One region of the Bacillus sp. P4_E1 genome, then DNA from elsewhere that is predicted to be linked to it. Evidence: predicted binding sites of a transcription regulator. Region 1 holds the regulator's gene; each other region holds the start of a gene.
The links. The regulator Rex, encoded in region 1, represses fermentation and respiration genes when NADH is low (regulators of the CRP and FNR family bind a similar motif). The targets are predictions, from matches to a motif close to TTGTGAAATATTTCACAA.
Positions count from the first base shown of each region.

Region 1 (2,207 bases):
AGTGTCTCAATGTCCAAATGGTTTGTAGGTTCGTCTAAAATAAGTAAGTCTGGTCTAGTTAATAATAATTTCCCAAGAGCTAATCGAGTCTTTTGTCCACCACTTAATGTGGAAATTTTCGTCTGATGCGTTTCAACTGGGAAGCCAAGACCGCTTAAAATTGAGCGTATATCCGCTTCGTACTGATAGCCGCCTTGATCTTTATAATCTAATTGTAATTGGTCATAATCAGCTAATAATTTCTCATATATAGCCGCATTTGAAAAGTTTTCTTCTTTTCCCATCTCTTGCTCTAGCCTTCGAAGTTTTGTCTCCATCTGCTGCAAGTGTGTAAAGACGGTTAACATTTCATCCCAAATTGTTAAAGACGTTTCTAATCCGGTATTTTGAGCTAAATACCCCATTGAGACATCTTTCGGTTTTATAATTTCACCACCATCATGAGATAACTCGCCAGCTATTATTTTTAATAATGTAGATTTTCCAGCTCCATTTCGTCCGACTAATGCGATACGATCTTTTGTTTGTACTTCCAATTTTATGTTTGCAAGAATCGTTTCTGCACCGTATAATTTCGAAAGCCCATTCACTTGTAATAATATCAATGTTTTCACCTCAAATAATTTCTTAACTTTGCCATGTTTATATTTCTCAATCATACTAAAAATAGTGTATAGTTTAAAATAAAGAGAGAATACTTCTTCTCTTTATTATACAAGGAAATTCATGAGTACTAAACTTCTGTATTTGATTCAAGTATAAGAATAAAGATAGGAAGAGAGGAGAGGTTATATGGATCAGCAAAAAATTCCACAGGCCACTGCCAAACGATTGCCTCTATACTATCGATTTATCCAAAACTTATCTCTTTCTGGTAAGCAACGTGTTTCATCAGCCGAATTGAGTGAAGCGGTAAAGGTTGATTCCGCAACTATTCGAAGAGATTTTTCATATTTTGGAGCGTTAGGGAAAAAAGGATATGGATATAACGTAAATTATTTATTATCATTTTTCCGTGAAACACTCGACCAAGATGATATAACACGCGTGGCACTTATTGGAGTAGGTAATTTAGGGACCGCTTTCTTACATTATAATTTCACGAAAAACAATAATACAAAAATTGAAATGGCGTTTGATGTTAGTGAAGAGAAAGTTGGGACAGAAATCGGAGGCATTCCTGTATATCATTTGGATGAACTAGAAGAACGTTTATCAACTGATATACAAGTGGCAATATTAACGGTACCCGCTACAGTAGCGCAATCTGTGGCAGATAGATTGGCAGAAACGAACGTGCATGGTATTTTAAATTTCACACCAGCACGCTTAAATGTGTCAGAGAATATAAGGATTCATCACATCGATTTAGCTGTAGAGTTACAAACTCTTGTTTACTTTTTGAAGAATTATCCACAATAAAACGCAGAGGAGATGACCTCTGCGTTTTATTATTGTTTTTTCTTTGTGAATTTAACTAAGATAAGGCGAAGTGCCAAATTAAAATCAATTGTTGCCATAACTGCAAATAGTATTGTCCACATATTCCAGATTGTATCTGTTACGTTCGTAATGGCGAAGCGTGTAAAGATACATCCAAGAAGAAAGTACAATGCAGCCATGAACAATGGTGAGTTTCTCATACTAAAAATCCTCCGATAAAGCCTTGCATTTTTTCAGCTTCTTTAATCATTTCTTGAATTTGCTCATTGCTCATAAAAATTTGTCCAATAGCGACTAATGTATTCATTGCCACATGGGCTGCTATAGGAACGATAATGCGTTTCGTTTGTACATATAAAAAGGCGAATACGAGCCCCATAGAAGTGTATACCAATAAGTGAGTAAAATCAAAATGAATCGCCGCGAATACAAGTGAACTAATGATAGCAGCAACAAAGAAATTAAATCTCTTATAAAGTGTGCCAAATAAAATTTTTCTAAATACGATTTCCTCTAAGATAGGTCCGATTATAGATACAACAATGAGGAACCAAGGTGTCGTTCTTGCAATTTCCATCAGCTTCATTGTATTTTCCGAACCTTGTTTAATTCCTAGTAGACGCATTTCGATCATACCGGCAATTATTTGGGAAGAGAAAGCTAAGAGAATACCGATTATAATCCAACCAACTGTAGCTGGGATCGTAACACGCATTTTATCTAAATGCCTGTCACGAATATCTATTCTAAGTAACCAAAGCACG
Region 1 is NZ_JBFUIV010000040.1:5,116-7,322, forward strand. It holds gene AC1DS7_RS28025 (ABC-F family ATP-binding cassette domain-containing protein) at 1-605, opposite strand, end outside; gene AC1DS7_RS28030 (redox-sensing transcriptional repressor Rex) at 793-1,422, shown strand; gene AC1DS7_RS28035 (YdiK family protein) at 1,452-1,643, opposite strand; gene AC1DS7_RS28040 (CPBP family intramembrane glutamic endopeptidase) at 1,640-2,207, opposite strand, start outside.

Region 2 (2,207 bases), on a different contig from region 1:
AGAAGCGGAAAGGAATTTAATGAGAAAGAGCCTCAAATAATTTTGAGGCTCTTTTTTGCTAGATGATATTATTTTGTAGGCTTTAGAAATGTATATATCGCTAATACGAAGTTGAAAAACATAAATACGAAAGGGTCTTGGCTTGGATTCGGATCATAATTTTTTTGAGTGTTTATAAGACATTCTAGTGGTATTTCTAGATGTCTTTTTTTTATGAATATGATTTAAAAAGAATCAAATAATAAATGGTGAATGAACAAAGAAAGGTAGGAGTATTTTATGCAAAACTTAACAGAGCTTGAAGTTGAAAACTTACGTCATTTAATTGGTGGTCATGCGACGATTATTAACAAATTGGACCAGTATGCACAGGCTTGTACAGATCCACAGCTAAAGCAAATGCTACAAAAGGATGCACAAGATGCACGAAATACGAAACAGCAATTAATGACTTTTTTAGGATAGGGGGAAAAGAGAAATGAATGAAAAAGATATGGTAAATGATTATTTAGCAGGGTTAAATTCAAGTTTAACAAGTTATGCAAATTATATTTCTCAGTCTGATAATGAACAGTTACATCAAACGTTAATTCAAATTCGTAATCAAGATGAATCCCGTCAACGTAATATGTATGAATATGCAAAGCAAAAAAGTTATTATAAGCCGGCAGCACCTGCTAATCCAATGATTGTGCAGCAATTGAAAAGTCAATTAAGTGCGGAATAGTGTGATGAAAAAAACGAGCGAATGGATTCGCTCGTTTTTTTGTTTGGTATATGTCAATAAATACATAATAAATATTTTTTCAGTTGTAACAAATATGACGAAAATTAAATATAACAATTCACAAAAAGGACAAAAACTTTGCTCAATATTTCACAAAGTATCCATGGTTTCTATCGTGAGAACCTCTATAATTAGGGGTGTAAAGAACGAAAGAAATAGACTACATGATCAATTAGGAGAGATTGCTATGAATAGAAACACAAGAAAAATTGCAATTATCGGTACTGGATTAGTTGGATCAAGCTGTGCGTATTCCATTGTAAACCAAGGGATTTGCGAAGAGCTATTGTTAATTGATATAAATCATGAACGTGCAGTTGGAGAAGCGATGGACTTATCACATTGCATTAACTTTACAAATACAAGAACAAAAGTATATGCAGGAAGTTATGAAGACTGCAAAGATATGGACATTGTCATTATTACAGCAGGACCAGCGCCGAAGCCTGGACAAAGTCGTTTAGACACTTTAGGAGCAAGCGCTAAGATTATGGAGGGTGTTGTTGGCGGCGTAATGGAAAGTGGATTTGATGGCATTTTCTTACTCGCATCGAACCCAGTTGACATTATTACATATCAAGTGTGGAAGCTATCTGGATTACCTAGAAATCGTGTGATTGGTACAGGTACATCACTAGATTCTTCTCGCTTAAGAACAATTTTATCTGAAATGTTACATGTAGACCCTCGTAGTATTCATGGGTATTCATTAGGAGAACATGGTGATTCTCAAATGGTTGCTTGGTCTCACGTAACTGTTGGTGGAAAACCGATTTTACAAATTTTAGAAGAGAAAAAAGACCAATTTGGTGAAATAGATTTAGATGAAATTGTTGAGAAGACTGCAAAAGCTGGATGGGAAATTTATAAGCGCAAAGGAACTACTTATTACGGAATCGGAAATTCTTTAGCTTATATTGCTCGCTCAATTTTCAATGATGATCACCGTGTTATCGCTGTTTCAGCTATTTTAGATGGTGAATATGGCGAATATGATATTTGTACAGGAGTACCAGCAATTATTACTAGAGACGGTGTAAGAGAAGTGGTAGAACTAAACTTATCAGAAGATGAAGAAAGTCGCTTTGCAAAATCAAACGATGTTTTACGCGATTATATGAAAACAATTGGTTACTAAATTATAGGAGAAGGTGAAACAAATGAAGGAATATATAATGTCTCGTGTGTTTAAAGCTTCTGCCGGAATCGCACAGGGTATTTTCGTATCCCTTGGAATTGGTTTACTGATCGAAAATATAGGAAGAATTGTTGATATACCATTACTTATTACAATCGGAGTTGTTGCAAAATCACTTATGGCACCAGCAATTGGAGCCGGGATTGCCTTTATGCTCGGTGCAAACGGACTCGTAATTTTCTCAGCGATGGTAGCTGGAGCAATTGGAGCTGGTTCAATTTC
Region 2 is NZ_JBFUIV010000018.1:30,217-32,423, reverse strand. It holds gene AC1DS7_RS21850 (MBL fold metallo-hydrolase) at 1-40, shown strand, start outside; gene AC1DS7_RS21845 (hypothetical protein) at 280-465, shown strand; gene AC1DS7_RS21840 (spore coat protein) at 479-727, shown strand; gene AC1DS7_RS21835 (L-lactate dehydrogenase) at 975-1,925, shown strand; gene AC1DS7_RS21830 (PTS sugar transporter subunit IIC) at 1,948-2,207, shown strand, end outside.
Region 2: a site for Rex is predicted at 866-883, ahead of AC1DS7_RS21835 (L-lactate dehydrogenase). Genes of this name have one in related genera too.

Region 3 (2,207 bases), on a different contig from region 1:
ATTATGGTAAAACATTTACCAGAAGAAAAACGAAAGAAAGCACTATTTTATGGATTAGCAGGAGCGTTCGTTTTCCGCTTCGGATCACTATTTATGATTTCGTTCCTAGTAGATGTATGGCAAGTGCAAGCAATTGGTGCGCTTTATCTTATGTTTATCGCGGGGAATCACTTATTTAAAACGTATGTTAAAAAGAATACACATGAAGAAACAGAAGAAAAAGAAGCAAAGAAAAAACAAGAGAACTTTTGGTGGACTGTATTTAAAGTCGAAGTTGCTGATATCGCCTTCGCAGTTGATTCAATTTTAGCTGCTGTTGCACTAGCAGTGACTTTACCGAAAACAGGATTAGGTACGATTGGTAGTCTTGATACAGGTCAATTTATCGTTATCTTTACAGGTGGACTTATCGGATTAGTTATAATGCGATTTGCAGCAACTGCTTTCGTACAAATATTAAAACGTAAACCAGGACTTGAAACTGCAGCATTTTTAATTGTAGGTTGGGTTGGTGTGAAATTAACAGTTTATACGCTAGCACACCCTGCTTTAAATGTCCTTCCGCATTCATTCCCAGAATCCACTCCGTGGAAGCTTACATTCTGGATTGTATTAGTTGGAATCGCAGTTTGCGGTTGGTTCTTCTCGAAAGAAGTAGAAGTAAAAGTAGAAAAGAATTTAGACGAAAAAGCGCTGTAATTACAGCGCTTTTTCTTTTTTCTCGTTTCAATTCCCCTCTCTATTTTTAGAAAAAATTCCATTATACTACCTTTTGTAAACGCTTCCTTTCTAGATGTATGTCCTTTTTGTGAAATATTGCACAAACTTATTGAAACTATGAACAAATCCATGTACCTTATTCATATAAGGAGTATTTATAGACGATGTATTAAAGGAGCGTATTACTCATGCTAGAACAAGGATTAGATTACGTTGTAAAACTGGCTAAGAGCAAAAAACAAATGCTAGATATAAATCCAATGCAATATTTCATTCGTGCTGCACTTGCGGGCATTTATATCGGTTTTATTATTGTACTATGTTTTAAATTAGGTAACTTTTTTCATATTGCAGATTCACCAGCAACATATTTAGCTTCCTCCATGTTTTTCGGAATTGCTCTCGTACTTATTATATATGGCGGCGCTGAATTATTTACTGGCAATACGATGTACTTCACAGTGGCAACTTTAAGAAAAGAAACAACGATTTCTGATACACTTCGTAACTGGGTTGCTTGTTATGCAGGTAACTTAGCTGGCGCTTTATTCTTTGCCTTACTATTTTACGCAACTGGAATTTTCGAAGCAATTGATCACAGTCATTTAATGAATAAAGTTGTTGAAGGAAAGATGAATACACCTACAATGCAATTATTCTTTAAAGCGATTTTATGTAACTGGCTCGTATGTCTTGCCTGCTTCTTACCTTCTCAAGTGAAAGGTGACACAGCAAAAATATTAATGATGATGATGCTCGTTTTCACTTTCTTTTTATCTGGTTATGAGCATAGCATTGCAAACTTATCACTGTTTGCTTTATCTTTAGTATCACCACATCCTGAGACAATTTCTTTTGCGGGCGCTATTCATAACTTAATTCCAGTTACAATCGGTAACATTATTGGCGGATCCGTATTTGTCGGTATGGTATATCATTACTTAACAAAGAAAGCACCTGTTGTTGAACAAGAGAAAACTCAATTAGTTGGAGCTCAAACGGAGGAAATTATTCCTTTACAAGCACATATGAAACATTAAAAACTCCAAAGTTTTACTTTGGAGTTTTTAGCTCCCTACATATTTCAAGGCAATATAAGGATTAATTTCCCCGTTTTCCTTCCCTCTCTCTATGCTCTTTTTCATCTGATGCATACCGATGACATCATTTGTATGAAGGTGAATTTCATTAACATATAAACCTTCGTTGCAGAAAGCTTCTACGAAATCTAACCCACTTTTTTGTCGCCATCCCATATTATAATCGAGGGAAATAATATTCACCTCATTATCCCTAACAATTTGCAAGGCAGATTCTACTGTAGTTGCCAAAACATATCCGTATGGGCAACTTCTTTGATCATCCATATATACATTCATTTTCTATCTCCTCTCTATTTTGCATATGTGACCAACACATAACATATTGCTCCAAGGCTAATAAAAGGTCCGAACGGAATTGGAGTTCTTATGTTTATACGTTTTAGT
Region 3 is NZ_JBFUIV010000008.1:41,829-44,035, forward strand. It holds gene AC1DS7_RS13025 (TerC family protein) at 1-699, shown strand, start outside; gene AC1DS7_RS13030 (formate/nitrite transporter family protein) at 909-1,760, shown strand; gene AC1DS7_RS13035 (cyclic-phosphate processing receiver domain-containing protein) at 1,788-2,099, opposite strand; gene AC1DS7_RS13040 (prepilin peptidase) at 2,114-2,207, opposite strand, start outside.
Region 3: a site for Rex is predicted at 807-824, ahead of AC1DS7_RS13030 (formate/nitrite transporter family protein). Genes of this name have one in related genera too.